DNA from 4 places in the Streptomyces sp. NPDC048258 genome. Region 1 is predicted to be linked to each of the others. Evidence: riboswitches for the same ligand, from Rfam matches in the RefSeq annotation. Region 1 holds a riboswitch; each other region holds the start of a gene.
The links. A riboswitch is a leader RNA that binds a small molecule or an ion and turns the genes downstream of it on or off. The one in region 1 is predicted to bind cobalamin.
Positions count from the first base shown of each region.

Region 2: another riboswitch for cobalamin. It lies ahead of metE (5-methyltetrahydropteroyltriglutamate--homocysteine S-methyltransferase); the one in region 1 lies ahead of ACGFYQ_RS06215 (energy-coupling factor ABC transporter permease).
Region 3: another riboswitch for cobalamin. It lies ahead of ACGFYQ_RS05065 (ribonucleoside-diphosphate reductase subunit alpha); the one in region 1 lies ahead of ACGFYQ_RS06215 (energy-coupling factor ABC transporter permease).
Region 4: another riboswitch for cobalamin. It lies ahead of ACGFYQ_RS32260 (cytochrome P450); the one in region 1 lies ahead of ACGFYQ_RS06215 (energy-coupling factor ABC transporter permease).

Region 1 covers NZ_JBICZH010000002.1:447,888-455,392, reverse strand. The annotation lists gene ACGFYQ_RS06240 (diacylglycerol/lipid kinase family protein) at 1-1,266, shown strand, start outside; gene ACGFYQ_RS06235 (amphi-Trp domain-containing protein) at 1,360-1,608, shown strand; gene ACGFYQ_RS06230 (DUF2252 domain-containing protein) at 1,671-3,011, shown strand; gene ACGFYQ_RS06225 (YhjD/YihY/BrkB family envelope integrity protein) at 3,023-3,934, opposite strand; gene ACGFYQ_RS06220 (flavodoxin family protein) at 4,016-4,735, opposite strand; cobalamin riboswitch at 4,836-5,060, shown strand; gene ACGFYQ_RS06215 (energy-coupling factor ABC transporter permease) at 5,090-5,785, shown strand; gene ACGFYQ_RS06210 (energy-coupling factor ABC transporter substrate-binding protein) at 5,785-6,135, shown strand; gene cbiQ (cobalt ECF transporter T component CbiQ) at 6,139-6,888, shown strand; gene ACGFYQ_RS06200 (ATP-binding cassette domain-containing protein) at 6,885-7,505, shown strand, end outside.
Region 2 covers NZ_JBICZH010000016.1:164,151-171,655, forward strand. The annotation lists gene ACGFYQ_RS30625 (ABC transporter permease) at 1-1,049, shown strand, start outside; gene ACGFYQ_RS30630 (substrate-binding domain-containing protein) at 1,093-2,232, shown strand; gene bla (class A beta-lactamase) at 2,260-3,177, opposite strand; gene ACGFYQ_RS30640 (TetR-like C-terminal domain-containing protein) at 3,348-4,076, shown strand; cobalamin riboswitch at 4,201-4,425, shown strand; gene metE (5-methyltetrahydropteroyltriglutamate--homocysteine S-methyltransferase) at 4,599-6,917, shown strand.
Region 3 covers NZ_JBICZH010000002.1:188,585-196,089, reverse strand. The annotation lists gene ACGFYQ_RS05085 (GntR family transcriptional regulator) at 85-849, shown strand; gene ACGFYQ_RS05080 (carbon starvation CstA family protein) at 954-3,176, shown strand; gene ACGFYQ_RS05075 (YbdD/YjiX family protein) at 3,173-3,403, shown strand; gene ACGFYQ_RS05070 (GNAT family N-acetyltransferase) at 3,472-3,969, shown strand; cobalamin riboswitch at 4,014-4,143, shown strand; gene ACGFYQ_RS05065 (ribonucleoside-diphosphate reductase subunit alpha) at 4,286-6,673, shown strand; gene ACGFYQ_RS05060 (ribonucleotide-diphosphate reductase subunit beta) at 6,673-7,505, shown strand, end outside.
Region 4 covers NZ_JBICZH010000018.1:140,707-148,211, forward strand. The annotation lists gene ACGFYQ_RS32255 (hypothetical protein) at 1-306, shown strand, start outside; partial or broken gene ACGFYQ_RS32260 (cytochrome P450) at 711-1,931, opposite strand; cobalamin riboswitch at 2,106-2,331, opposite strand; gene ACGFYQ_RS32265 (3-hydroxybutyryl-CoA dehydrogenase) at 2,479-3,363, opposite strand; gene aceB (malate synthase A) at 3,360-4,958, opposite strand; gene aceA (isocitrate lyase) at 5,070-6,356, opposite strand; gene ACGFYQ_RS32280 (short-chain fatty acyl-CoA regulator family protein) at 6,741-7,505, shown strand, end outside.

The sequences.
Region 1 (7,505 bases):
GGGCTCGGCGGTCTGGTCGTCCTCGCCGCCGCGGTGGCCTGCTCGGCGCTCACGGCGATGGGTACGTGGTGGGCGCTGTCCCGTCGCGGAGCGGCGCGGGTGGCCGGTGCGCTGCTCGCGGTGGCCGCGCCCGTGGCCGTCCTGGTGCTCTACACCCGGGCGGGCCTGTGGCCCGCGGTGCTGGTCGCGGCCGCACTGTGGGCAGCCGCCGTGGCGTGCTCGCGGTGGGCACTGCTGCGTGCGCGAGAACCCGAAGGCATGCGTGCGGTCCCGTGCCCGCTCCCCCGGCATCCGGTGCTGATCATGAACCCGAAGTCCGGCGGCGGCAAGGTCGGCCGTTTCGGTCTGGTCGAGAAGGCCGAGGCACTGGGCGCCCGGGTCGTGCTGCTGGGCAGCGCGGGCGAGACGGACCTCGCGGCGATCGCCCGTCGGGCGGTCGCCGAGGGCGCGGACCTGCTGGGGGTGGCGGGCGGCGACGGCACACAGGCCCGGGTGGCCGAGGTGGCCGCCGAGCACGACCTGCCGTTCCTGGCGATCTCCGCGGGCACCAGGAACCACTTCGCCATGGACCTCGGTCTGGACCGCGAGGACCCGGCCCGGTGCCTCGACGCGCTGACCGACGGGGAGGAGCTCCGGATCGACCTGGGCGTCGTGGGGGGCCGCGCCTTCGTCAACACGGCCTCGTTCGGGGTCTACGCGCAGGTCGTGCAGCGCCCGGACTACCGCGACGCCAAGGCGGGCTCGATTCTGGACGCGCTGCCGGACCTCCTGCTCGGATACTCCGGTCACACGCTCGACGCGCAGACGGACGAGACGAAGCTGGAGTCCCAGCAGGCCCTTCTGGTGAGCAACAACCCGTACTCCACCCCCGAACCCACGTCCGCGGGCGGCCACAGACCCCGGCTGGACCTGGGATTGCTGGGTGTCGTCGGGATCCGGGTGGGCAGTGCGGCCCAGGCGGCGGACATCGCGGTCAGAGGCGCCCGGGCAGCGGGTCTGCACGTACTGGCCTCACGCCGGATCGTCATCACCGCGCACACCGACCGCATCGCGGTCGCCGTGGACGGAGAGGCCCTGTCGCTGCCCGCCCCCGTCACCTGCACCGTCCGCCCGGGCGCCTTGCGCGTTCTGGTACCGAGGCACCGGCCCGGGTCCCGCACGCCCGCTCCGCCTCCCCACTGGCGTGATGTCGTCGCACTGGCCTTCGCCCGGTCGCGGCCGGGCGCGGCGGCGGAGGACCGGGCCGACGGCGCGGACCCCCCGTGATGCCGGCGCCTCCCATCGGGATGCCCGAAATGATGCCCAGCGTCACAATTGACGGTGTCTGCCGTTCCCGTTCCTCCCAGGTTGGAGACATCCGTGAAGGACCTCGAATTCGAGCAGAAGAGTTCGCTGTCACGCCTTGAGGCCGCCGATCGGCTCTCCGCGCTCGCGGACGCACTCAGGCGCGGCGGCAAAGCCGAACTGGAACTCGGACCCGGGACGCTGACCCTGCGGATCCCCGACGAACTCCTCAGCGAGATCGAGGTCGAGGTCGGCGACGGGCAGATCGAGCTGGAGATCGAACTCAAGTGGCCGACCTCGAAGGCCGGCGCCACGGAGGAATAGGCCCCGCCCGCGATCCGCCGTCCCGCCGTCCAGGCCGGGTGCGGAGCGACAAGGAGCAGACCATGACCAGTCCAGCCGATCGGGCCCGGACCGGGCGCGCGGTCCGCAAGCAAGTCGGACGGGCCTCGCACGGCCGGTGGACACCGGCCGCGGACCGGGCCGATCCCCTGTGGGTGCTGCGGCGGCAGGCCGCCGACCGGGTGGCCGAGCTGCTGCCGATCCGCTACGGGCGAATGGCGGTCTCCCCGTTCACCTTCCTGCGCGGCGCGGCCGCCGTCATGGCCGCGGACCTCGCCGCCGTACCGAACACCGGTCTGACCGTCCAGCTCTGTGGTGACGCGCACCTGCTGAACTTCGGCGTCTTCGCCTCACCCGAGCGCGCGTTGCTGTTCGACCTCAACGACTTCGACGAGACCCTGGCCGGCCCGTTCGAGTGGGACGTCAAGCGGCTCGCCGCCAGCGTCGCCGTGGCCGCCCGCGACCGGGGGCACGGTGACGAACGGGCGTGGCGAGCCGCCCGCGCCGCGGCCGCGGCCTACCGGCGTGCCATGCGGCAGCTGGCCGAGCAGGGCGAACTCGCCGTCTGGTACGAGCGGATCGACCCCTACGCGGTACTCCCCCTGATCCGCGAGCGCAAGCGGCGCGGACGGGCCGAGGCGAACCTGGAACGCGCCCGCGGGCGCACCAGCCTGCAGGCACTCGACAAGCTCACCGAGATGCGGGGCGGCCGCCGGCGCATCATCCACGACCCCCCTCTGCTGGAGCCCGTCGGCAAACGCGCGACACGGGCCGTCGACGCGATCTTCAGCCAGTACCGCAGCACCCTCCCCGAGGAGCGCCGCCTCCTGCTGGACCGCTACCGGTTCGTCGACGCGGCCCGGAAGGTCGTCGGCGTGGGAAGCGTCGGCACACGCTGCTTCATCGTCCTGCTGACCGGTCGCGACGAGCGGGACCCGCTCTTCCTCCAGATCAAGGAAGCCACGCGGTCCGTACTGGAGGACCACCTGCCGGCCGAAGGCGCTGGTCATCACGGCCACCGGGTGGTCGCGGGACAGCGGCTGATGCAGGCCACCGGCGACATCTTCCTCGGCTGGACGACCGGACCGGAGGGACGCCACTTCTACTGCCGACAGCTGCGTGACATGAAGGGATCGGCGCTGGTCGAGACCATGGGCCCGGCCGTGCTCCGCCAGTACGCCGAACTGTGCGGCATCGCCCTGGCCCGCGCCCACGCCCGCTCCGGCGACCGCGTCGCCATCGCCGGTTACCTCGGCAACGCCGACACCTTCGACCGGGCCATCGCCGACTTCGCACTCCACTACGCCGACCAGACCGTCTCCGACCACGCCGCGCTCACCGCTGCCGTCGCCGACGGCGACATCATCGCCACCACCGGAGTCTGAACCGAACCCGCTCAGCGCCGTTTCGCTTTCCTGTCCGGCCGGAAGCGGGAGATCTTCCCCCGGGTTGTGTGCCAACGCTCCCTCATCTGGTCGACCACGTTGTCCCATTCACGGCGGATCTCGTCATCGGGCGGTCGCTCGCCCTGGCGGATGCGGCCGAGCTCGTCACGCACCTCCCGGCCGAGCGCCGCCGACCCCACCACGACCAGCACGATGCCGAAGAACGCCGAGAGCATCGCGAAGACCACGCCCACCGCGCCGTAGCGGTCGGCGTAGGAGTTGAACAGACGTGGCAGATAGAAGTCCGCGCCCACGGAATAGAGCGCCGTCAGAACGGACGCGATGACACCGAACGGCAGGAGATCACGCCAGGCGACCCTCTTCGCCGAGAGGATCCAGCCACCCCAGACGAGGAAGAGCCCGGTCAGCGACGCTTCGAGCAGGGTCGCCGCCGGCGTGAGGTGCCCGCCGCCGGTGGCGGCGAAGAGCCAGCCGCTCACCGGCACGTAGACCAGGAAGACGAGGGCCCACTTCAGGTCGTTCACGGTGTTGCGCACGCTCAGGGGCTTGAGCTGCCACGTCTGTTCGAACAACCGCTGCACCGCTCGCGCGAAGCTCAGCGTGGAGATCAGCAGGAACAGGGCCCCGAGGACGCCGATGCTCGTGTCCGTGGTCGAGGCGAAGACCTGCCGCACGGCATCGGCTCCGGCCCCGGTGAGGCCGTACCGGTCGATGATCCGGTCGGCGACGTCCTTGTCGCCGATGCCGGCCAGAACGGCACCGCAGAGGATCGCGAGGGAGATCATCGCGGTCAGCATGCTGGACGCCAGCGCCATCGAGCGATCGAACCCCGCGATTCTCTGGAATCGGTTCACCACGCGAAGCGCGAATGCCGGACGCAGCCAGAACGTCAGCGTCCTCATGAATCGCTCGCGATCGATGAGAGCCGCCCTCCCCTCCGTGGATCCCGGGAGCCCGTGGCCGGGTGCCTGCCGGAACGTCCCTCACCTGTGTTCGGGGTTCTCGAAGTCGAAGCGGCACCCCGCGTCCCACAGCGAGCGCTGGTTCCCGTGCGCCGGGAAGCCGCCCGAGCGCTTGAGGAGCGCGGCCAGGTGCATCAGGTTCCAGCTCATGAACGCCGTGTTCCGGTTGGTGAAGTCGTTCTCGGGGCCGCCCGAGCCCGGGTCGAGGTAGGAGGGGCCGGGCCCGGCCTCGCCGATCCAGCCGGCGTCGGCCTGCGGCGGGATCGCGTAGCCGAGGTGCTGGAGGCTGTAGAGGACGTTCATGGCGCAGTGTTTGACGCCGTCCTCGTTGCCGGTGATCAGGGCGCCGCCGACGCGGCCGTAGTAGGCGTACTGGCCCTGCTCGTTCAGGAGGGAGGAGCAGGCGTAGAGCCGCTCGACGACCTGCTTCATCACGGAGCTGTTGTCGCCGAGCCAGATGGGCCCGCACAGGACGAGGACGTCGGCGTCCATGATCTGGCTGTAGAGGACCGGCCACTGGTCGCTCTCCCAGCCGTGCTCGGTCATGTCCGGCCAGACGCCGGTCGCGATGTCGTGGTCGACGGCGCGGATGAGCGAGGTCCGGGCCCCGGCCGATTCCATGACGGCGCGGCTCTTGTCGATCAGGCCCTCGGTGTTGCTGGTCTCGGGCGAGCGCTTGAGCGTGCAGTTCACGTAGACGGCGGTTAGGTCTGAGTAGTCGTACTCGGTGTCGGCAGCCACGGTCCCAGCCTGTGGAGGCCGGGCCGGGGCCGCCACCCGGCCGCGCCCGTACGGGGACCCACGCCGATCGGGGCGGGTTGGTGCCGGTCCGCGCGGCCGACTAGGGTCAGTGGGCCTTGGTGTTCGGGAAACCGGTGTGAAACCGGTGCGGCCCTCGCCACTGTGATCGGGAAGTCCGGCTCCACCTCCCCCAGACCCCGTCTGGGAGGTGCCCCCCAGCGGGGAGCCACTGGGCCCGCGCGGGACACCGCACGGCCCCGGGAAGGCGGAGTCCGGGCATCGGCACCCGTGAGCCAGGAGACCGGCCGGGGCGCGCTGTCCATCCACGAGGTGCTGGAGAGGTCTTCCCCACTCATGCATATTGCCGAGGGGTTTCTGCCCCCGTTGCACGCGGTCGCCTGGGGCGCCGCGTCCGCTCCCTTTGTCGTACACGGAGTACGCGCCCTCACCCGCGAGGTGAAGGCCAATCCGGAGAGCACGCTGCTGCTCGGAGCCTCCGGGGCGTTCACTTTCGTCCTGTCCGCCCTGAAGATCCCTTCTGTGACGGGCAGTTGCTCCCACCCCACCGGTACCGGGCTCGGGGCCATCCTCTTCCGGCCGCCGATCATGGCGGTGCTCGGCACGATCACCCTGCTCTTCCAGGCGCTGCTGCTGGCGCACGGCGGGCTCACCACCCTCGGCGCCAACGTGTTCTCGATGGCGATAGCCGGGCCCTGGGCGGGCTACGGCGTCTACCGGCTGCTGCGGAAGTCCGGCCTGCCGCTGATGGTGACCGTGTTCTTCGGTGCCTTCTTCGCCGACCTGGTGACGTACTGCGTGACCTCCGTCCAGCTGGCGCTGGCCTTCCCGGACGCGAGCGGCGGATTCGTCGGCTCGCTGGAGAAGTTCGCCGGCATCTTCGCGGTGACGCAGATCCCGCTCGCGGTCAGCGAAGGGCTGCTGACCGTGCTCGTGATGCGGCTGCTGATGCAGTCCAGCAGGTCGGACCTGGTCCGGCTCGGCGTCGCGAAGCTCACCGGATCCGGGACGAAGCAGGAGGCGTCGGCCTGATGACCAGGAACGCGAAGATCAACACCCTGCTGCTGCTCCTGGTGGCGGCGCTGGCCGTGCTCCCGCTCGCGCTTGGCCTGGGCGAGGGCAAGGAGGAGCCGTTCGCCGGCGCCGACGCGCAGGCGGAGGCGGCCATCACCGAGCTGAAGCCGGACTACGAGCCCTGGTTCTCGCCGCTGTACGAGCCGCCCTCCGCGGAGATCGAGTCGGCGCTGTTCGCCCTCCAGGCGGCGCTGGGGGCGGGCGTGCTCGCGTACTACTTCGGCGTCCGCCGGGGTCGCCGTCAGGGTGCGGCCGCCGCCGCTGCCGACGCGGTCCCGTCCGCGTCCCCGTCCGCCACGGAGTCGTAGGCGGTGCTGCCGATCGACGCGGCGGCGCACAGCAGCCGTTGGCGCCATCGCCACCCTCTGGAGAAGGCCCTGCTGGGGATCGGGCTGACGGTCGCCGCGGTGTGCCTGCCCCCGTGGCCCGGCGGGCCGCTGGTCGCCGCGGCCACGCTCGCCGTGCTCCTCGGCCCCGCCGGGGTGGCCCGGCGGCAGCTGTGGCGGGCCTTCCGGATCCCGCTCGGCTTCTGCTTCACCGGGGCACTGCCGCTGCTGTTCGCCGTCGGGGGGCCCGCCGGGTTCGTCTCGCTGGCCCCGGACGGCCCACGGCACGCCGCGGAGCTGCTGCTGCGCACCTCGGCGGCCTCGCTCGGCGTGCTGCTGTTCGCGTTCACCACCCCGGTCTCGGACGTGCTGCCGCGGCTGGTCCGGGCGGGGGTGCCGGCTCCCGTGGTGGACGTGGCCCTGGTCATGTACCGGATCGGGTTCCTGCTGCTCGACTCCCTCGCCCGGGTCCGGCAGGCCCAGGCGGCCCGGCTGGGCACCACCGGCCGGGCGGCGGCGTGGCGTTCGGTGGGCGGGCTCGCCGCGACCTCGTTCGTACGCGCCTTCGACCGCGCGGCGCGGCTCCAGTCGGGCCTGGCCGGGCGCGGCTACGACGGCGCGCTGCGCGTGCTCGTCCCCGAGGCGGCGCTGTCCTGGCGCTTCCTGGCCGCGTCCGCCGCGCTGCTGACCGGGCTGACCGCCGTGACCCTCGTACTGAAGGAGCTGTACCTGTGAGGCCGTTGGTGGAACTGGTGGGCGCGGGCTACGCGTACGAGGACGGGCCCGCCGTGCTCTCCGGCGTCGACTTCGGGATCGCCGAGGGCCGGGCGCTGGTCCTGCTGGGCCGCAACGGCAGCGGCAAGACCACGCTGATGCGGCTGCTCAGCGGAGGCCTGCGGCCGGGGTCGGGCGCGCTGCGCCTGGACGGCGCGGCGGTCACCTACGACCGCGCCGGCCTGACCCGGCTGCGGACGGCGGTCCAGCTGGTCGTGCAGGACCCGGACGACCAGCTGTTCGCGGCCTCGGTGGAACAGGACGTCTCCTTCGGGCCGATGAACCTGGGCCTGCCGGTGCCGGAGGTCCGCGAGCGGGTCGACTCCGCCCTCGCCGCGCTGGACATCACGGCGCTGCGGGACCGCCCGACGCACCTGCTCTCGTACGGGCAGCGCAAGCGCGCGGCGATCGCGGGCGCGGTGGCGATGGCCCCGCGGGTGCTGATCCTGGACGAGCCGACCGCCGGGCTGGACCCGGACGGCCAGGAGCGGCTGCTGGACGTGCTGGCGGGGCTGCGCGCCTCGGGGACCACGGTGGTGATGGCCACCCACGACGTGGACCTGGCCGTCCGGTGGGCC
Region 2 (7,505 bases), on a different contig from region 1:
CCTCGCTCCGATCCCTGCTGGATCGTCTTCACGGGCACCTTCTCGGCACCTACGGCCTCCTGGCGCTCGCCGCCCTGCTCTTCCTGGTCTTCTCCCTCACCCTGCCGAACACCTTTCCCACCCAGGACAACATCTCCTCGATCCTCTCCAACCAGTCGATCCCCGCCATCCTGGCGCTCGGCGCGACGATCCCCATCGCCACCGGCAAGTTCGACCTGTCCATCGGCTACGGCCTCGGCCTCGCGCACGTCATGGTGATGCAGCTCATCGTCGACGAAAGCTGGCCCTGGCCCCTCGCCTGCCTCGTCGTGGTGTGCGGAGGGGCCGTGGTCGGGGCTCTGAACGGTGTGATCGTCGAATTCGGGCAGATCGACTCCTTCATCGCCACGCTCGGCACCGGCAGCATCATGTACGCCTTCACCGGCTGGATCACCGACGGCGCCCGGATCGTCCCCGGCCCGAACGGCCTGCCCGTCTCCTTCACCGACCTCTACGACTCCCGGTTCCTCGGGCTGCCGGTACCCGCCTACTACGTCCTGACCGTCGCGGCCGTCCTCTGGCTGGTGCTGGAGCGTCTGCCGCTCGGCCGGTACCTGTACGTCATCGGCTCGAACCCGCGCACCGCCGGCATCATCGGCATCCCCACCCGCACCTACTCCGTCTACGCCTTCGCCGGGTCGGGCCTGGTCGTCGGCTTCGCCGGTGTCCTGCTCGCCGCCCAGCAGCAGACCGGCAACCCAAGTGTCGGGCTGGACTACCTGCTGCCCGCCTTCGTCGGTGCTCTGCTCGGGTCCACCACGATCAAACCGGGCCGCGCCAATGCCCTCGGCACCGTCGTGGCCGTCGCCGTCCTCGCGATCGGCCTCGCCGGAATCGGCCAGCTCGGCGCCCAGTTCTGGGCCACGCCGCTGTTCAACGGCGGGACCCTGCTCATCGCCGTCGGCCTGGCGGGCTACTCGGCCCGCCGCCGCCTGCGCGGCGGCGCCACCACGACCCGCCGGTCGCTCGCGGAACCGTCGGCCGCACCGGCGAACGACAGCCACCCCTAGAACCGTTCTCGTACGTCGTACGCGCACCTGCGTCAGGAGCACTGTGTACTCGAACCGCAAGACCGCCGTCACCGCCGCAGCCCTGCTCGCGGCAGCCGCCGCCCTGGTCGCCGGCTGCGAGCGCGGCCCGTCGGCCGGCACGGGGCCGTCCGACGCCGGCGGTTGCCCCGGCACCCTCGCGAAGGCCGGGACGGCCGTCCAGCGGGCCGAGAACACCGATGCGTCGTGGACCGGCCCCACCAGCGGCCCCGCGGCGGTGTCCGGCAGGACCGTCGTCTACGTCGCGCAGACCATGACCAACCCTGGTGTCGCAGGCGTGACGAAGGGCGTCGAGGAAGCCGCGAAGGTCATCGGCTGGGACCTCCGGGTGATCGACGGGGAGGGCACCCCCGCCGGCATCCAGGCCGCGCTCAGCCAGGCGATCACCCTCAAGCCCGCGGGCATCGTCATCGGTGGCTTCGATCCCCAACTCACCTCGCAGCAGGTGGCGCGGGCCGAAGCGGCGCGGATCCCGCTCATCGGATGGCACGCGGTGGCTTCCCCCGGCCCGAGCGAGAATCCCAGGCTCTTCACCAACATCACCACGAACGTGGACGACGTGGCGAAGATCAGTGCGGACTGGATCATCGCCCGGTCCAAGGGCGACGCCGGAGTCGTCCTTTTCACCGACGACTCGATCCCCTTCGCCAGGAACAAGTCCGAACTGATCAAGAAGGAGCTCGCCACCTGTTCCGGGGTGCGGATCCTGGCCTACGAGAACATCCCCATCCCGGACGCGAGCAACCGGACCCCCCAGGCGGTCTCCTCCCTCCTGTCCCGCTTCCAGGACACGTGGACGTACTCCGTGGCCATCAACGACCTCTACTTCGCCGACGCCGCCCCGGCCTTGCGCGCAGCCGGCGAACCGGGCTCCGGCCCGCCCTTCAACATCGGCGCGGGCGACGGCGACCCCTCCGCCTTCCAGCGCATCAACAGCGAGCAGTTCCAGGCCGCCACCGTCCCCGAGCCGCTGTCCCAGCAGGGCTGGCAGATCATCGACGAGTTCAACCGCGCGTTCGCCGGCCGGCCCGCCAGCGGCTATGTCGCCCCGGTCCACATCGCCACGGCCGACAACAGCCACGGCTCCACATCCTGGGATCCGGCCGGCTACCGCGAGGCGTACCGGAAGATCTGGCGCAAGTAGCGGCACGACGGCCGGCCTGGTGGGCCGTCAGGCGAGCGCCGCTGCCAGCAGCTCGGCGGTCTCGGCTACCAGCGGGTCGTCCGCTCCGGCATCCGGCCGGGGCTTGGTGGTCAGGACGGCCATGACGATGGGCGCCCCCTGCGGGGGCCACGTGATGCCCGCATCGTTGTTCGTCCCGTACCTCCCACCACCGGTCTTGTCCGCCAGCGTCCAATCTGCCGGCAGGCCGGCCCTGAAGCGGTCCGTGCTGGTCGTGTTGGCCAGCAGCCAGTCCGTCAGCAGCGCCCGGTCCCGGGGTTCGAGCGCGTCTCCGAGCACAAGGTGCTCGTAGGTCCGGCCGATGGCCCGCGGGCTGGTCGTGTCCGTCAGCCGGTCGGGCTCCGCGGAGTTCAGGTCGGGCTCCCAGCGGTCGAGCCGGGTGGTTCGGTCCCCCACCGAACGACAGAACCGGGTGACCGCGCCGGGGCCGCCCAGTTCACGGAGCAGGAGGTTCGCGGCCGCGTTGTCGCTCTGGCAGATCGTGGCGGCGCACAGCCGGCCGATGGTCATGCCCTGGGCCAGGTTCTCGGGCAGCCCGGTGACCGGCCCGTATCCGGAATCCCTCACGTCCCGCTCCGTGTAGTGGAGGTGCTTGGCGAGCACCTCTCCGTCCTGGTCCAGGTCACGGAGCACCGCCGCGACCGCGAGGGTCTTGAAGAGCGAGCACATCGGGAAGAGCTCGTCCGCCCGGTACAGCACCGTCCTGCCGTCGGCCGTGTTCCGGGCGAACACTCCCAGGCGGGCGGAGTGCCGCAGTTCGAGCGTGCGAAGCTGCCGCAGGATCTTGTCGCGCCCGGCCCGGGGGGCTGCGAATGCCGTGCCGCTGAGCGATAACCCTGCCAGCGCCGCGCCGGCCCCGACGGCCAGCACGGCGCGGCGGGTGGGGCGGACTCCTGCGAATTCCACGATGCGATCTCCACTTCTGTTCCGGTCCGTATGAGAGCGAGGACGCAACAGGAGTCCAGGTGGTTCACTCCGGCACTGGTGCCGGCTGTAGAAGCGGTAGCCGTCCGTGCCGCCCAGGCGCTCCGGGGGCCGCACACACGGCAGTTGTGGCCGGCGGGTACGGTTTCGGCATGGACGTTTCCGCAACAAGTGCGACCGCCGACAACGTGACGCCGTCGACGGTGATCAAGGACACCGCGCGTCAACAGCTGGTGAAGACGGGTGCCGGAGGGCTGTCCCTGGATGCCGTGGCGCGCGACAGCGGTCTTGCCGTCGCCGAGGTGGAAGCCGTCTTCCCGCACCGGGACGACCTGTTGACCGCGCTGGTCATCGACGCCTACAACGCGTCCGGCGCCGCGATGGAGCAGGCGGACGCGGCCGCCACGGGCGCCGGTGCCTCGGCCGGTGCGCGGCTCCTCGCGGTCACGCGCGCGCTGCGGCAGTGGTCCTTCGACAACCCCGCCGAGTTCACACTGATCTACGGCTCGCCCGTTCCGGGCTACCACGCCCCGCAGGACACGGTCCCGCCCGCCTCGCGCACCCCCGCGGTACTCGCCGGCATCGTGCGGTCGGCGCTGGAAGGCGGTGAACTCACCCCGCCCCGGCGGACGGTGCCGGGCCCGCCGCTGCTCCTGCCCGCGGCCACGGAGCTGTTCGGCGGCGTGCCCGAGGCTCCGTTCTCGGACATCCTCGAGCGTGGCATCGTCCTGTGGAGCAATCTGATCGGGCTCCTGGTGTTCCAGGTCTTCAGCCGTACCCACGACAGCGTCAGGGACGAGGCCGCGTTCTTCGACTACGCCATCGCCGTGGCGGCCGAGAGCATCGGACTCGTCGTCCCCGTGGGCGAGACGAGCGACTGAACCGTGGCCGCGGGGGTTCGGCGGGTGGTGCCGCCGAGCCCCCGCGGCCGCGTCCGCCACCCGACGCGTCTCATCCCGGTGTCCGGAATATGAACACGTCTACCCGGCCTCAAGGACGGACGCCTACGCTGGCCTCGCAGCTGGTTCGCCCCGTCCGCCAGGCGGGATGCGTCGTAAGAGGGAACCCGGTGGGAATCCGGGACTGCCCCGCAGCGGTGAGCGGGAACGACCGCCGTCATACGCACTGGACCCGAGCCGGGTCTGGGAAGCGACGGCCAGTAGGTGCCGCCTCTTGAAGAGGCCGGTGTGCCCGCGAGTCCGAAGACCTGCCCGTTGCCCGCACGCGACCGTTCGCGTGCGGATGTCCCGGCGACCTCGTGGGCGGGTCGGTGTGCATACCAGGCGGGCGTCCGCGCGTACCCATCCGTACGCGGCGAAGGCGGCCCGCCCGGTCCGTCACCCTTCGCGTCTTCGTATCCGTCTCCGGGATGCCATGGAGACATGCTCGCGAAGGAGAGTTCCGTGACAGACAAGTCCGCGGCAGCGACCGCACAGCCCACCGTGTACGGCTACCCCCGGCAGGGGCAGAACCGTGAACTGAAGAAGGCCGTCGAGGGCTACTGGAAGGGCCGCGTCAGCGCCGAAGCCCTCCGTGAGACCGCCCGGGACCTGCGGCGGTCGAACTGGCGCCGGCTCGCCGAGGCCGGCATCACCGAGGTACCGACCGGCGACTTCTCGTACTACGACCACGTGCTGGACACCAGCGTGATGGTCGGCGCCATCCCCGCCCGGCACCGTGCCGCGGTCCAGGCCGACGCCCTCGACGGCTACTTCGCGATGGCGCGCGGCACCCAGGACCTGGCGCCGCTGGAGATGACCAAGTGGTTCGACACCAACTACCACTACCTCGTACCCGAACTCGGCCCCGACACCGCCTTCACCGCCGACCCGAGCCGCCAAGTGGCGGAGCTGCGCGAGGCCCTCGCACTCGGGCTGACCGCCCGGCCCGTGCTCGTCGGCCCGATCACCTACCTCCTGCTGGCCAAGCCCGCCCCGGGCGTTGCCGCCGACTTCGAGCCGCTGACCCTGCTCGACCGGCTGCTGCCCGTCTACGCGCGGGTCCTGGCGGAGCTGCGCGCCGCCGGCGCCGAGTGGGTGCAGCTGGACGAGCCCGCCCTCGTCCAGGACCGGAGCCCGGCCGACCTGGGCGCCGCGGCCCGCGCCTACCGCGAGCTCGGCACGCTCACCGACCGGCCGAAGCTGCTGGTCGCCTCGTACTTCGACCGGCTGGGCGAGGCACTGCCGGTACTGGCGAAGGCGCCCGTCGAAGGGCTGGCGCTGGACTTCACCGAGCGGGCCGCCGCCAACCTCGCCGATCTCGCCGCCGTGGGCGGCCTGCCCGGCAAGCGGCTGGTCGCGGGCGTCGTCAACGGCCGCAACATCTGGATCAACGACTACGCGCAGTCCCTCGCGACGCTGGGCACCCTGCTGGGACTTGCCGACCGCGTCGACGTCGCCGCGTCCTGCTCCCTCCTCCACGTCCCGCTGGACGCAGCCGCCGAACGGGACATCGACCCGCAGGTCCGCCGCTGGCTGGCCTTCGCCCGGCAGAAGACCACCGAGATCACCACCCTGGCCCGAGGCCTCGCCCGGGGTACCGACGCGATCGCCGCCGAACTCGCCGCCAACCGGGCCGATCTCGCTTCCCGCGCCAACTCGGCGATCACCCACGACCCGGCGGTACGGGCCCGCGCCGCGGCCGTCACCGACGCCGACGGGCGCCGCTCCCAGCCGTACGCCGAACGGTCCGCCGCCCAGCGCGCCCACCTCGGCCTGCCCCTCCTGCCGACCACCACCATCGGGTCGTTCCCGCAGACCACGGAACTGCGCACGGCCCGCGCCGATCTGCGCGCCGGACGCATCGACACGGCCGGCTACGAGGAGCGCATCAAGGCCGAGATCCGCGAGGTCCTCGCCTTCCAGGAGAAGGCGGGCATCGACGTACTCGTGCACGGCGAGCCCGAACGCAACGACATGGTCCAGTACTTCGCCGAACAGCTCACCGGCTACCTCGCCACGCAACACGGCTGGGTCCAGTCCTACGGCACCCGCTACGTCCGCCCCCCGGTCCTCGCCGGCGACATCTCCCGCCCCGAGCCGATGACGGTCCGCTGGACGGGGTACGCCCAGGCTCAGACGGACAAGCCGGTCAAGGGCATGCTCACCGGCCCCGTCACCATGCTCGCCTGGTCCTTCGTACGCGACGACCAGCCGCTCGGCGACACCGCGCGCCAGGTCGCCCTCGCCCTGCGTGACGAGGTGAACGGCCTTGAGGCCGCCGGGACTTCGGTGATCCAGGTGGACGAACCCGCGCTGCGCGAGACCCTCCCGCTCCGCGCCGAGGGTCACGCCGAGTACCTCGCCTGGGCCACCGAATCGTTCCGCCTCACCACGAGCGGCGTCCGGCCGGACACCCAGATCCACACCCACATGTGCTACGCCGAGTTCGGCGACGTCCTGCAGGCCATCGACGATCTCGACGCCGATGTCATCAGCCTGGAAGCGGCCCGCTCGCACATGCAGGTCGCCGACGAACTCGCGGGCGTGGGATACCCGCGCGAGGTCGGCCCCGGTGTGTGGGACATCCACTCACCGCGCGTGCCGTCCGCCGCGGAGGCGGCGGCCCTGCTGCGGAAGGGGCTTGAGGCGATCCCCGCCGAGCGGCTGTGGGTCAACCCCGACTGCGGCCTGAAGACCCGCGGCTGGTCCGAGACCCGCGCCTCCCTGGAGCACCTGGTCACCGCGGCCCGAGAGGTTCGTACGGAACTTCCCGCCGTCTGATCCCGGGCGAGCCGGGAAGAGCGCCGACCGCGCTCTTCCCGGCTTCGGCTCCGGCTTCGGCTCCGGGGGTGGTGCGGGCGACCGCGCGCGGCGAGCCGGTCCGTCCGGGCCAGACCAGACCCGGCCATGCCTCACCCGGCCCGGTCGCAGGTCGCCCCCCTGCACGGGTGGCCGGATCGTGCCCTTGCGGCCGTCGCCGCGCAGCACCGCGTCGATCCGGGCGTTGACCGAGGCGGTGCAGCGGCCCGCCGTGATCAGCTCGCGGAGCGCGTTCACCAGCGCCGTCTGGTCGCGCGCGGTCAGGGCCGCCGTGCAGCGTCGGCCGCCCTGGCCGGCGTGCACGGCGACGGCGTGCCAGTCGGCCTGGGTTTCCCGCTCAGGTACCCGGAACCAGACCGTCTCGTACAGTCCGGCCCGCACCCATTGCTCGCACACCGGCCGGAGCTGCTGGTCCACCGAATCCCAGGGAGCGCCCTTGGCCGCGCGGATGGCGGTGCTCAGCCTGCCGGAAAGCGAGGTGAGCTCTTCCAGGACGGTGTAGCCCCCGAGGTCGTACCAGGCATCCACCTGCCGTGCCCGTGTCGCGTC
Region 3 (7,505 bases), 260 kb from region 1:
CCCCCCACACGTGTCACGATGTGACCGCACATATCGGAGGAGCCGGTGACGGCAGCGAAACTGGAGTCGGGAAGGCGGGCGGCGATGGCCACCGAAGGGGCGATCACGGAGCCGGAAGGCGGGGCGGCCACCCGCACGGCGCGTGTACCCAAGTACTACCGACTCAAGCGGCACTTGCTCGACATGACCGAAACGCTGCCACCCGGCACGCCGGTACCGCCGGAGCGCACGCTGGCGGCCGAATTCGACACCTCGCGGACCACCGTCCGCCAGGCCCTCCAGGAGCTCGTCGTCGAGGGGCGGCTGGAGCGCATCCAGGGCAAGGGGACCTTCGTCGCCAAGCCCAAGGTCTCGCAGGCGCTCCAACTCACCTCGTACACCGAGGACATGCGCGCCCAGGGACTGGAACCGACCTCCCAGCTCCTCGACATCGGCTACGTGACCGCCGACGACACCCTCGCCGGACTGCTCAAGATCAACACCGGTGGGCGGGTCCTGCGCATCGAGCGCCTGCGGCTGGCCAGCGGTGAGCCGATGGCCATCGAGACCACCCACCTCTCGGCCAAGCGCTTCCCCGCCCTGCGCCGCTCGCTCGTCAAGTACACCTCCCTCTACACCGCTCTCGCCGAGGTCTACGACGTCCATCTCGCCGAGGCCGAGGAGACGATCGAGACCTCACTGGCCACCCCGCGCGAGGCCGGCCTGCTCGGCACCGACGTCGGGCTGCCGATGCTGATGCTCTCGCGGCACTCCCTGGACGCGGACGGCGAGCCGGTGGAATGGGTGCGGTCGGTGTACCGGGGCGACCGGTACAAGTTCGTGGCCAGGCTCAAGCGACCTGCGGTCTAGCACTCGCGCCCCTATACCGGAATACGGACGGGGTCTTACGTTCACCGGGCAATCCCCCGTAGATTCCCTGCGCTCACGCAGTGATCGACGAGGGGACGAGAGCCATGCCGGAACCACAAGCTACTGGTACAGAACGGGACGTGGCGAGTCCGGGCGGCACGCCGGGCTCGCCTTCGCCGAGGTCCATCGCCGTGTGGGTGCTCGTCGGTCTCGTCGGCGCCCTCGGCTGGGCCGTGCTCGCCCTCTCGCGCGGCGAGGAGATCTCGGCCGCCTGGCTGCTCGCCGCCGCGCTGGGCTCGTACGCGATCGGCTACCGCTTCTACTCCCGGTTCATCGCGCACCGCGTACTGAAGGTGGACAAGACGCGGGCCACCCCCGCCGAACGCCTCGACAACGGTGTCGACTTCCACCCCACCGACCGGCGCGTGCTCTTCGGCCACCACTTCGCGGCCGTCGCCGGCGCCGGACCGCTCGTCGGACCCGTGCTCGCCGCCCAGATGGGCTACCTGCCGGGCACCATCTGGATCGTCGCGGGCGTCATCTTCGCGGGCGCCGTCCAGGACATGGTCACGCTGTTCTTCTCCACCCGCCGCGACGGCCGTTCGCTCGGCCAGATGGCCCGGGACGAGATCGGCCCCGTGGGCGGAGCCGCCGCCCTGGTCGCCGTGTTCGCGATCATGATCATCCTGCTGGCCGTGCTCGCACTCGTCATCGTGAACGCGCTGGCGCACTCCCCGTGGGGCGTCTTCTCCATCGGCATGACCATCCCGATCGCCCTGTTCATGGGCTTCTACCTGCGTGTGCTGCGCCCCGGCCGGGTCACCGAGATCTCCGTCATAGGCGTCGCGCTGCTGCTGCTCGCCATCGTCGCGGGCGGCTGGGTCGCCGAGTCCTCCTTCGCCTCCACCTTCACGCTGGAGAAGGAGACGCTGGTCATCTGGATGGTCGTGTACGGCTTCGTCGCGTCGGTGCTGCCGGTGTGGATGCTCCTCGCGCCCCGCGACTACCTCTCCACCTTCATGAAGATCGGCACGATCGCGCTGCTCGCGCTGGGCGTGGTCATCGCGATGCCGACGCTGAAGATGCCCGCGGTCACCGACTTCGCTGCCCGCGGCGACGGCCCGGTCTTCGCCGGCTCGATGTTCCCCTTCGTCTTCATCACCATCGCGTGCGGGGCCCTGTCCGGCTTCCACTCCCTGGTCGCCTCGGGCACCACACCGAAGATGATCCAGAAGGAGACCCAGGTCCGGGTCATCGGCTACGGGGCGATGCTCACCGAGTCGTTCGTCGCGGTCATGGCGATCATCGCGGCCTGCATCATCGAGCCCGGACTGTTCTTCGCCGTGAACTCCCCCGGCGGAGTCATCGGCACCACGGTCGAGACCGCCTCGGCGGCGGTGACCAACTTCGGCTTCGCCATCACCCCGGACGCCCTCGCCCAGGCCGCGAAGGACGTCGAGGAGGCCACCCTGCTGTCCCGTACGGGCGGCGCGCCGACCTTCGCACTCGGAATGTCGGAGATCTTCTCGGCCGTCCTCGGCGGCGCCGGGATGAAGGCCTTCTGGTACCACTTCGCCATCATGTTCGAGGCGCTGTTCATCCTGACGACGCTCGACGCGGGCACCCGCGTCGGCCGGTTCATGCTCCAGGACACCCTCGGCAACGTGCACAAGTCCTTCAAGGACGTCAGCTGGAAGCCGGGCGTCTGGCTGGCGAGCGCCGTCGTCGTCCTCGGCTGGGGCTACTTCCTCTGGGTCGGCATCAAGGACCCGCTGGGCGGCATCAACCAGCTCTTCCCGCTGTTCGGCATCGCGAACCAGCTGCTCGCGGCGGTCGCCCTGGCCGTCTGCACCACACTGCTGGTCAAGTCCGGCCGGCTGAAGTGGGCCTGGGTGACGGGTGTTCCGCTGGCGTGGGACGTCGCCGTCACGCTCACCGCGAGCTACCAGAAGATCTTCTCGGACGACGTGAAGGTCGGCTTCTTCGCGCAGCGCGACAAGTACCAGACCGGCATCGACGCGGGCAAGGTCCTGCCGCCCGCCAAGAACATGGACGACATGCACACCGTGGTCACCAACGCCACGGTGGACGGCGCGCTGTCGGCGCTGTTCGCGATCCTGATCATCATCGTGCTGGCGGACGCGGCCCGGACCTGCTTCAAGGCGATCAGCAGCCCGGAGTCCGTGAAGCTCTCCGAGGTCCCGTGGACCGAGTCGAAGATCGTCGCTCCGGCTGGACTGATCCCGACCGCCGAGGAGCGGGCCGAGCTCGTCGCGGCCGGCCTCGACTCGGGCGGCGGCCGGGTCAAGGAGCCGCTGTCCTCATGAGCGGGCTCGTGAGCAGCCTCATCAGCGGCCGCACGAGCCTGCGCGGCGCGCTGGCCCGGGTCCGGTTCTACGTACGGGAGTTCTCGGGCGAAGCGGCGTACGACCGGTACGTGGCCCACGCCCGCTCCCACGACCCGGACGCGCGGGTCCCGACCCGCCGGGAGTTCGAGCGGGCCCGCACGGACGCGCGCGAGGCGGACCCCCGCGAGGGCTTCCGCTGCTGCTGAGGGACAGCCGAAGGGCCCCGCCCCGAACGGGTGGGGCCCTTCGGCCTGCCTCCGGCACACTCGACGGCATGGACATCACGATCAGGCCGGTGCGGCCCGCCGACTACGCGGAACTGGGCGAGATCACCGCCCAGGCCTACCTCGCCGACGGGCACCTGGACTTCAACGAGGACGACGGGTACCTGCACGTGCTGCGCGACGTGGCCGGCCGGGCCGCCCGGGCCGAGGTGCTCGTCGCCGAACAGGACGGCCGGCTCCTGGGCGGAGTGACCTTCGCCGCGCCCGGCAGCCCGCTGGCCGACATCGCCGGCCCGCACGAGGCCGAGTTCCGGATGCTCGCCGTGGCCCACGAGGCGCGCGGCCGGGGCGCCGGCGAGGCGCTGGTGCGGGCGTGCGTCGAGCGGGCCCGGGCCGTCGAGGGCGTGACGGGGCTGGTGCTGTCCACCCAGCGCACCATGGCCGGCGCCCACCGGATCTACACGCGACTGGGCTTCGTACGCACTCCCGAGCGGGACTGGGCGCCCATCGAGGGCCTGACGCTGCTCACCTATCAGTTGAAGCTGTAGCCACGCCGACACAACATGTGGGGGCTGCCGCATCCGGTCGCCCCCACATGTATGCTCATGCCTGCTGTCGCCGCAGGGGAATCCGGTGCGAATCCGGAACTGTCCCGCAACGGTATGAAGTGTCCGCCTACCGGACACCAAGTCCGAGGACCTGCCGACAGCGCGCCCGGCTCGACCGAACCGGGTGCCGATACGTCCGGGCCTCGCGGTTGGGCCGGTGGACGCCATGGGGTGTACGCGTTCCTGCCACGCCCGCATGCGCCCGCTCGCGCCCCGCCCCGCCGATGACCGGGCCGAGCGAGGGAGAGCTCCCGCCGTGACCATCGCGCCTTCCGCACCGCGCGCCGAGTCCGTTTCTGGCGACAACACCGAGGGCCCGGGGGCCACGCTGCTGCGTACCCTCACCGAACTGACGGCGGACCTCCCCGACACCGACCCCGGCCGGGTCGCCGCCGCCGCGCTGCGCGGCCGCAGCTCCGCCGCCGACGAGGCCGAACTGCGCGGGCTGGCCACCGAGGCCGCCGCGGGGCTCATCTCCGAGGACCCCGCGTACTCCCGCCTCGCCGCGCGGCTGCTGACCCTCGCCGTCCGTGACGAGGCCGCCGGCCAGGGCGCCACCTCCTTCTCCGCGTCCGTCGCGGTCGGGCACCGCGAGGGGCTCATCGCCGACCGCACCGCCGAGTTCGTCCGCATCCACGCGAGCCGCCTGGACGCGCTGGTGGAGCACGCCCTCACCGAGGGCGCCGACGACCGCTTCGGCTTCTTCGGCCTGCGCACCCTGCACAGCCGCTACCTGCTGCGCCACCCGATCACCCGCCAGGTCGTGGAGACCCCGCAGTTCTTCATGCTGCGCGTGGCCTGCGGCCTCGCGGAGGACGAGAGCATGCGCGCGGTCGAGGAAGTGGCCTCGCTGTACCGGCTGATGAGCCGCCTCGACTACCTGCCGTCCTCCCCCACGCTCTTCAACTCCGGCACCCGGCACCCGCAGATGTCCTCCTGCTACCTGCTGGACTCCCCGCTGGACGAGCTCGACTCGATCTACGACCGCTACCACCAGGTCGCCCGCCTCTCCAAGCACGCCGGCGGCATCGGTCTGTCGTACTCCCGCATCCGCGCCCGCGGTTCGCTGATCCGCGGCACCAACGGCCACTCCAACGGCATCGTGCCGTTCCTGAAGACCCTCGACGCCTCCGTCGCCGCCGTGAACCAGGGCGGCCGCCGCAAGGGCGCCGCCGCCGTCTACCTGGAGACCTGGCACGCGGACATCGAGGAGTTCCTGGAGCTCCGCGACAACACCGGTGAGGACCAGCGCCGTACACACAACCTGAACCTCGCCCACTGGGTGCCGGACGAGTTCATGCGCCGCGTGAACGCCGACGCCGACTGGTCGCTGTTCTCCCCGGCCGACGTGCCCGAGCTGGTCGACCTGTGGGGCGACGAGTTCGACGCCGCCTACCGCAAGGCCGAGGAGTCGGGACTGGCCCGCAAGACCATGCCCGCCCGCGACCTGTACGGCCGGATGATGCGCACCCTCGCGCAGACCGGCCAGGGCTGGATGACCTTCAAGGACGCCTCCAACCGCACGGCGAACCAGACCGCCGAGCCGGGCTCCGTCGTCCACTCCTCTAACCTGTGCACCGAGATCATCGAGGTCACCAACGACGGCGAGACGGCCGTCTGCAACCTCGGCTCGGTCAACATGGGCGCCTTCGTGGTGGACGGGGAGATCGACTGGGAGCGCCTGGACGAGACCGTCCGCACCGCCGTGACCTTCCTCGACCGCGTGGTGGACATCAACTTCTACCCGACCGAGCAGGCCGGCCGCTCCAACGCCCGCTGGCGCCCGGTGGGTCTGGGCGCCATGGGCCTCCAGGACGTCTTCTTCAAGCTGCGGATGCCCTTCGACTCCCCCGAGGCGAAGGCCCTGTCCACCAAGCTCTCCGAGCGCATCATGCTGGCCGCGTACGAGGCCTCCTGCGACCTCGCCGAGCGCAGCGGCCCGCTGCCCGCCTGGGAGCAGACCCGCACGGCCCGCGGTGTCCTGCACCCGGACCACTACGACGTCGAGCTGAACTGGCCGGAGCGCTGGGACGCGCTGCGCGCCCGCGTCGCCAAGGGCGGCATGCGCAACTCGCTGCTCCTGGCCATCGCCCCGACGGCGACGATCGCCTCGATCGCGGGCGTGTACGAGTGCATCGAGCCGCAGGTCTCCAACCTGTTCAAGCGCGAGACGCTGAGCGGGGAGTTCCTCCAGGTCAACGCGTACCTGGTGGACGAGCTGAAGCAGCTCGGCGTGTGGGACGCGCAGACCCGCGAGGCGCTGCGCGAGTCCAGCGGCTCGGTGCAGGGCTTCGGCTGGATCCCGGCCGAGGTGCGCGAGCTGTACCGCACGGCGTGGGAGATCCCGCAGCGCGGCCTGATCGACATGGCGGCGGCCCGTACCCCGTTCCTCGACCAGTCCCAGTCGCTGAACCTGTTCCTGGAGACGCCCACCATCGGCAAGCTCAGCTCGATGTACGCGTACGCCTGGAAGCAGGGCCTGAAGACCACGTACTACCTGCGCTCGCGCCCGGCGACGAAGATCGCCCGCGCCGCGTCCGGCTCCGCCGTCCCGGCCGCCGCCACGCCCCTTCCGCAGGCCGTCGACGCCGACGCCCTGGCCTGCTCCCTTGAGAACCCCGAGTCCTGCGAGGCCTGCCAGTAATGAGCTCCAACGAAACCAAGAACCTCCTGGACCCGGGCTTCGAGCTCACGCTCCGCCCCATGCGCTACCCGGACTTCTACGAGCGCTACCGGGACGCGATCAAGAACACCTGGACCGTCGAGGAGGTCGACCTCCACTCGGACGTCGCCGACCTGGCGAAGCTGACCCCCTCCGAGCAGCACATGATCGGCCGTCTGGTCGCGTTCTTCGCGACGGGCGACTCGATCGTCTCGAACAACCTGGTGCTGACGCTCTACAAGCACATCAACTCCCCGGAGGCGCGCCTGTACCTGTCGCGCCAGCTGTTCGAGGAGGCCGTGCACGTCCAGTTCTATCTGACGCTGCTCGACACCTACCTGCCCGACCCGGACGACCGCGCGGCGGCGTTCGACGCGGTCGAGGAGATCCCCTCCATCCGCGAGAAGGCGCAGTTCTGCTTCCGGTGGATGGACTCGGTCGAGAAGATCGAGCGGCTGGAGACGGCCGCCGACCGCCGCCGCTTCCTGCTGAACCTGATCTGCTTCGCGGCGTGCATCGAGGGCCTGTTCTTCTACGGCGCCTTCGCGTACGTGTACTGGTTCCGCAGCCGCGGCCTGCTGCACGGCCTGGCCACGGGCACCAACTGGGTGTTCCGCGACGAGACCATGCACATGAACTTCGCCTTCGAGGTCGTGGACACGGTCCGCAAGGAGGAGCCGGAGCTCTTCGACGACGCACTCCAGCAGCAGGTCACCGACATGCTGAAGGAGGCCGTGGAGGCGGAGCTGCAGTTCGGCCGCGACCTCTGCGGCGACGGCCTGCCGGGCATGAACACCGAGTCGATGCGCGAGTA
Region 4 (7,505 bases), on a different contig from region 1:
GCGATGAAGGACCTGCTGTCCGTGGTTCCCGACTCCTACGAGCACTTGGCAGCCCGCGCCCCGGAGCTGGCCGAGGCACGGGGTGCTCTCCTGGAAGCCGACATCGTGGACGGTGAACGGCACGTCACCCTCGCGTACTCGATGGTGCATCTGCGTCGTTCGATCGCTCAGAAGCCCGAAGGTCCCGACAACGCGGTCGCCGAACTACGGCTGATGCGCCATCGCCGGGCGGCCCAGTACGCCTCGCTGATCCGATTCGGGGACCATTACATCGCCGACGCCGTGGCCGGCCTGCGCCACTCGTGAGTCCGCGCGTCCGCCGCCCACGCCCCGGCAGGAGACCCTGATGCCCGAGACGACGCCCGACACCAACCAAAGCACCGTCGTCGCCGCAGACCGGGAGCTGGGTCCGGCCGATGCCGGCGCGTGCGAGCGGCTGGCCCGCACCCTGTGCACCCGCGGGGACGACCAGGTCGACAGCCCCGAGTGGGTGGCACGGGCCCGGGACGCCTGGGAGGATCTTCCGCTACTGCTGCGCCGTGAGGTGCGCCGGTTCAGAAGGCATTCCGGCCCGCACGGCACATTGGTGATCGGCGGCCTGCCCGTCGGTCAGGCCGCCCTGCCCGCGACACCGACCGTACCCGGCTCGGTCCAGCGCCAGGCCACCATCTCGGCGGCGGTGCTCACCATGGTGGCATGCGGGCTCGGCGAGCCCCTCGCCTACCTGGCGGAGAAATCCGGCGCCCTCGTGCAGGACGTCGTGCCCGTCCCCGGGCAGGAGACCTTCCACGGCGGGCCGGCCGTAGTTCGAACCGTGCGGCCAGGGCAGCCAGCGCGACCGGTGCGCTGATGGCAGCGAAGGGGGCACCGACGCAGCGGTGCGCGCCGGCGCTGAAGGGGAGGTAGGCGTTGCCGCGGGTCGTGAGTGCTTCGTCTCCCGTCCAGCGGTGGGGGTCGAGGCCGAGGAGAGTACCGAGGGTGGTCAGCGACTTCTGGTAGTCGTTGATCCAGATGTTGCGGCCGTTGACCACGCCGGCGACGAGTCGCTTGCCGGGGAGGCCGCCGACCGCGGCGAGGTCGCGGAGGTTGGCCTCGGCCGCGTCGATGAAGTCGAGGGCGAGCCCCTCCACGGGGGCCTTCGCCAGCACGGGCAGGGCCTCGCCGAGCCGGTCGAAGTACGAGGCCACCAGCAGCTTGGGGCGCTCGGTCAGGGCGCCGAACTCCCGGTAGGTGCGGGCGGCGGCGTTCAGTTCGGCCGGGGTACGGTCCTGGACGAGGGCGGGCTCATCCAGCTGGACCCATGCGGCGCCCGCGGCGCGCAGGTCCGCGAGGACCTGGGCGTAGACGGGCAGCAGCCGGTCGAGCAAGGTCAGCGGCTCGAAGTCGGCGGCCACGCCGGGCGCGGGCTTGGCGAGGAGCAGGTACGTCACCGGGCCGACCAGGACCGGGCGGGCGGTGTGGCCGAGCGCCAGGGCCTCCTTCAGTTCGGCGACCTGCTTGGCGGAGTCGGCCGTGAAGACGGTGTCGGGGCCGAGTTCGGGGACGAGGTAGTGGTAGTTGGTGTCGAACCACTTGGTCATCTCGAGGGGGGCCACGTCCTGGGTGCCGCGCGCCATGGCGAAGTACCCGTCCAGGGCCCCTGCCTCGACCGCCGCCTGATGGCGGGCAGGTACCGCGCCGACCATGACCGTGGTGTCCAGGACGTGGTCGTAGTACGAGAAGTCACCGGTCGGAACCTCGGTGATGCCCGCCTCGGCCAGCTGTTGCCAGTTCGTGCGGCGCAGGTCGCGGGCGGTGTCCTGGAGGGCGTCGGCGGTGACGCGGCCCTTCCAGTAGCCCTCGACGGCCTTCTTCAGTTCGCGGTTCTGTCCCTGGCGGGGGTAGCCGTACACGGTGGCCTGTACTGCCGCGGCTGCGGACTCGGTGGTCACGGAACTCTCCTTCGCGAGCATGTCTCCATGGACCCGGTGAGGGTCGAGGGTGCGAAGGGGTGCCGGAACGGGCGGACCGCCGGGTTCGCGTACGACTGGGGTACGCGACGGGGAGGATCCGCCTGAGGTGCACGCCGACCCGCCCACGAGGTCACCGGGAAACCGGGCGCGGTCGATCGCGCACGGGCAACGGGCAGGTCTTCGGACTCGCGGGCACGCCTGCCGGTCTCCCGGCGGGCACCTACTGGCCGTCGCTTCCCAGGACCGGTTCCGGTCCCAGTGCGTATGACGGCGGTCGTTCCCGCTCACCGCTGCGGGGCAGTCCCGGATTCCCACCGGGTTCCCTCTTACGACGCATCCCGCCTGGCGGACGGGGCGAACCAGCTGCGAGGCCCACAGTAGGTCGACTGACCGGGGAATGGACGCTGCTTTCCACATGTCGGACGATGAAATGAGACACGGTGGGGTGCGGCGACACCACTCGCCACACCTCCACCGTTCTTGCGTGCCTCCGGCGCACCCTCAGCCCGGAGACCTGCCGGGACCCTCAGCCCCGGCCGTATGTGTGGAACCCGCGGCCGCTCTTGCGGCCGAGCAGCCCCGCCTGCACCATCCGCTGGAGCAGCGGGGGCGGCGCGTACAGGGGTTCTTTGAACTCCTCGTAGAGGGACTCGGCGATCGCCGCGACCGTGTCCAGGCCGATCAGGTCGGCGAGCTTGAGCGGCCCCATCGGGTGGGCGCAGCCCAGTTCCATTCCGGCGTCCACGTCGGCGGCGCTGGCGTACCCGGATTCGGCCATCCGGATGGCGGAGAGGAGGTAGGGAATCAGCAGCGCGTTGACCACGAAGCCGGCACGGTCCTGGGAGCGGACCGTGGTCTTGCCCAGGGTGTCGCTGGCGAAGGCCTCGACGTCGGCGATGGTGTCCGCCGAGGTGTGGAGGGAGGAGACGACCTCCACGAGCGGCAGGACGGGGACGGGGTTGAAGAAGTGCAGGCCCACCACCCGGTCGGCGCGGCCGGTGGCCATACCCAGCCGCATGATCGGAATGGCCGAGGTGTTGGTGGCGAGGATGGCCTCCTGGTCCTCGACGATCTTGTCGAGGGCGGTGAAGATCTCCGTCTTGGCGTCCGGGTTCTCTGTGACGGCCTCGATGACCAGCTGCCGGTCGGCGAGGTCCTCCAGGTCGCCCGTGAACACGAGCCGGGCCAGGGCGTCCTCGGCGGACATCCGGTCCATCTTGCCCCGCTGGACGGCGCGCTCCAGGGAGACGGCGACACGTTCCCGGGCGGCGCGGGCGGTGGAGGCGTCCGATTCGGCGACGACGGTGTCGAGTCCGGCGCGGGCGCAGACCTCTGCGATGCCTGCGCCCATCTGGCCTCCGCCGACGACTCCGACGCGCTGGATGCGGGCCGACTGCGCGGGGGCGCTCACGCGTTCACCTGCGCGGCGGCGCGGCGGACGAGGTGGCGGGTGTATGCCTCGGGGGTGAAGAAGTCGGGGAGGCGGATCGAGAGTGCCGTGTCCACGAAGATCTCCCGTGCTTCGAGGGCGAGCGCCTGCGGGTCCTCGGCCTCCAGGGCCGCGCATTCGGCGTCGAGGAGGTCGATGACCGCCCCCCGGTCAACCCGGTCGTGGCGGAGCCATTGCCAGATCTGAACGCGGGCGATCTCGGCGGTGGCGGCGTCCTCCATCAGCCCGTTCAGTGCGACGGCGCCGCTGCCGCGCAGCCAGGCGTCGAAGTAGCGCAGCGCCACGGCCACGTTGGAGCGGATGCCCTCCTGGGTTGGCGGGGCGGAGGTCCGGCGGACGTTCAACAGATCGGCGGCGGCGACCTCGACATCCTCGCGCGTCCGCTCCAGCTGGTTCGGCCGCTCCCCCAGGACCCCGTCGAAGACCTCGCGGCAGACGGGGACGAGCCCTGGGTGGGCGACCCAGGATCCGTCGAAGCCGTCCTCGGCCTCCCGCTCCTTGTCCAGGCGCACCTTCGCCAGCGCGGCGTTGTTGGCTTCCGCGTCCCGGCTGGGGACGTGGGCGGCCATGCCGCCGATGGCGTGGGCGCCGCGCCGATGGCAGGTGCGGACGAGGAGTTCCGTGTACGCCCGCATGAACGGGGCGGTCATGGTGACCTTCGCCCGGTCGGGCAGCTGGAAGTCGGTGCGGTGGCCGAAGGTCTTGATGAGGCTGAAGAGGTAGTCCCAGCGGCCCGCGTTCAGTCCTGCGCTGTGCTCGCGCAGCTCGTAGAGGATCTCCTCCATCTCGAAGGCAGCGGTGATCGTCTCGATCAGGACGGTCGCGCGGATCGTGCCGCGGGGAATGCCGAGGAGTTCCTGAGCGAACAGGAAAATGTCGTTCCACAGCCGGGCCTCGTACCGGTTCTCCAGCTTGGGGAGGTAGAAGTACGGGCCGTACCCGACGTCGATCTGCCGCTGGGCGCAGTGGAAGAAGTACAGGCCGAAGTCCACGAAGGAGGCGGAGACGGGCCGGCCGTCGATCTCCAGGTGGTCCTCGGTGAGGTGCCAGCCGCGCGGGCGGACCATGATGGTCGCCAGGTCCGTACCGAGCCGGTACTCCTTGCCCTCCGGGGTGGTGAAGTCGATGCGTCGTGTGATCGCGTCGAGCAGGTTCAGCTGGCCGTCGATGACGTTGTCCCAGGTAGGGGCGGTGGCGTCCTCGAAGTCGGCCATCCACACGCGGGCACCGGAGTTCAGGGCATTGATCGTCATACGGCGCTCGGGCGGGCCGGTGATCTCGACCCTGCGGTCCGTCAGACCGGGTGCGAGTGGGGCAACCCGCCAATCGGGGTCGGCGCGGACGGCGGCGGTGGCGCGGGAGAAGTCCAGGGGCGACCCGGAGACCAGGTGGGCGGACCGGCGGCGGCGCTCCTTGAGGATCTCCAGGCGTCGGTCTGCGAATGCGGCGTCGAGGCGCCCGATGAACTCCAGGGCCTCGGGGGTCAGGATCTCCTCGTGGCGCTCAGCCGGTGCGCCGAGAACCCGGACACTGCTGATCAGGGGCGTGAGTGACATGCGGTTCTTCTCCTCAGCGTGGGACGGCGGGCGCCCGAGAAGGAGGCCTCTCGGGCGCCGTCGGACGGCGAACGGCAGGGCGCCGCGCTGGCCTGGCGGCCAGGAGGATTCCTAGTGGAACTGCTCTTCCTCGGTGGAACCGGAGAGCGCGGTGGTGGAGGAGGCGGGGTTGACTGCGGTGGAGACCAGGTCGAAGTAGCCGGTGCCGACCTCGCGCTGGTGCTTGACCGCGGTGAAGCCCTGCGCCTGGGCCGCGAACTCGCGCTCCTGGAGGTCGACGTACGCGGTCATGCCGTGCTCGGCGTAGCCGCGGGCGAGGTCGAACATGCCGTGGTTGAGGGAGTGGAAGCCGGCCAGGGTGATGAACTGGAAGCGGTAGCCCATCGCGCCCAGCTCGCGCTGGAACTTGGCGATCTGGTCGTCGTCCAGGGCGGCCTTCCAGTTGAAGGAGGGCGAGCAGTTGTACGCGAGCATCTGGTCCGGGTACTGCGCGTGGATCGCCTCGGCGAACTCGCGGGCCTGCTCCAGGTCCGGGGTGCCGGTCTCGACCCAGATGAGGTCCGCGTACGGTGCGTAGGCCAGGCCGCGGGCGATGACCGGCGCCATGCCGTTCCGGACGTGGTAGAAGCCCTCGGCGGTGCGCTCCCCGGTGCAGAACTCGGCATCGCGCTCGTCGACATCGCTGGTCAGCAGGGTGGCCGCGAGGGCGTCCGTACGGGCGATGATCAGGGTCGGGGTGTCGGCGATGTCGGCGGCGAGGCGGGCCGCGTTGAGGGTGCGGATGTGCTGCGAGGTGGGGACGAGGACCTTGCCGCCGAGGTGGCCGCACTTCTTCTCGGAGGCCAGCTGGTCCTCGTAGTGGATGCCCGCCGCGCCCGCCGCGATCATCGCCTTGGTCAGCTCGAACGCGTTGAGCGGGCCGCCGAAGCCGGCCTCGGCGTCCGCGACGATCGGCGCCAGCCAGTCGGTCGTGTCGTGGCCGCCCTCGGCGGTGGCGATCTGGTCGGCGCGCAGCAGCGCGTTATTGATCCGACGAACCACCTGGGGAACGGAGTTGACCGGGTAGAGGCTCTGGTCGGGGTAGGTGTGCCCGGCCTGGTTGGCATCGGCGGCGACCTGCCAGCCGGACAGGTAGATCGCCTGGAGACCCGCGCGGACCTGCTGCACTGCCTGGCCGCCGGTGAGCGCGCCGAGCGCGTGGATGTAGTCCTGTTCGTGCAGCTGGCGCCACAGCCGCTCGGCGCCGCGCCGGGCCAGGGTGTGCTCCTCGCGGACGCTGCCCGAAAGCCGCACCACGTCCTCGGCCGTGTAGGTGCGCTCGATGCCCGCCCACCGCGGGTCGTCGGCCCACCGCTGCTTGAGCTGCTCGGCCGCCGCCGTCGTGTTCGCCTCTGCCATGACCGTCACCGTTTCCGTGATCGCTGGGTCTGCGAATGCTCTGATCAATCGCTCAGTGCATTGACACCCTGTGCCTAAGTAGTGGATCGCGGCCGCCGACCCCGCCCGTGGGCCGAGCTGAGCAATGTTGCCGGGCTGCCGGGGCAGGACGGCCGGGTTATCCGACATCAGGGCGTGAATCAGGCCCGGAGCGTCTGCCTCGGCCGCCGGGTCCGGCGGGCCGCACCACAGACTTTGGCAGTGGCACTGAGTGCCCTCAAGAAGGGATGAGTGCTAAGTTCTGCGAATCTTCGACAGCCGTTTTGCCAACCTTGCGAAGGTTGGCAGCAGCGCGATCCCGCGTAGGCTCGCCGGAGCGCGTGTCCCATCAGGGGGAGGAATGCGGTGAGCAAGACGTACGCGGGAGCCCGGCTGCGGCGGCTGCGCGAGGAGCGGCGGATGACCCAGGCCGACCTGGCCCGGGTGCTCGCCATCTCCCCCAGCTACCTCAACCAGATGGAGCACGACTCCAGACCGCTCACCGTTCCGGTCCTGCTGCGGCTCACCGAGGCCTTCGGGGTCGACCCCGGTTTCTTCTCGGAGCGCGACACCAGCCGACTGGTCGCTGACCTGCGCGAGGCGCTCGCCCAGCAGGTCGCCGAGGCCCGCGTCTCCCCTTCCGACCTGGCCGAACTGGCCACCCGGATGCCTGCCGTCGCCTCGGTCCTGCTGGACCTGGGCCGGCGCAGCCAGCTCCTGACCGAGCGCCTCGCCGACGCCGCCGAGGGCCGGGACTCGGTGGCCGACGCACCGCGCTCGCCCCACGAGGAGATCCGCGAGTTCTTCTACCGCCGCCAGAACTACCTCCACGAGACCGACCTCGCCGCCGAGGCACTGGCCCGCGAGATCGGCATCCGCCGGGGGGACGTGGTCCACGCGCTGACCCGCCGGCTCGCCGACCGGCACGGGGTCAGGACCGCCGCGGACTCCGACCGACTGCACCACTACGACGCCACCGCCCGTGTCCTGCACCTGTCGAACCGGCTCCGGCCCGGCCAACAGGCCTTCCGGCTGGCCACCCAACTCGCCCTGATCGAGTACGGAGACGAACTCGACCGGCTGGCAGCCGAGGACTTCCCGTCCGAGTCCCCCACCCACGCCCTGGCCCGC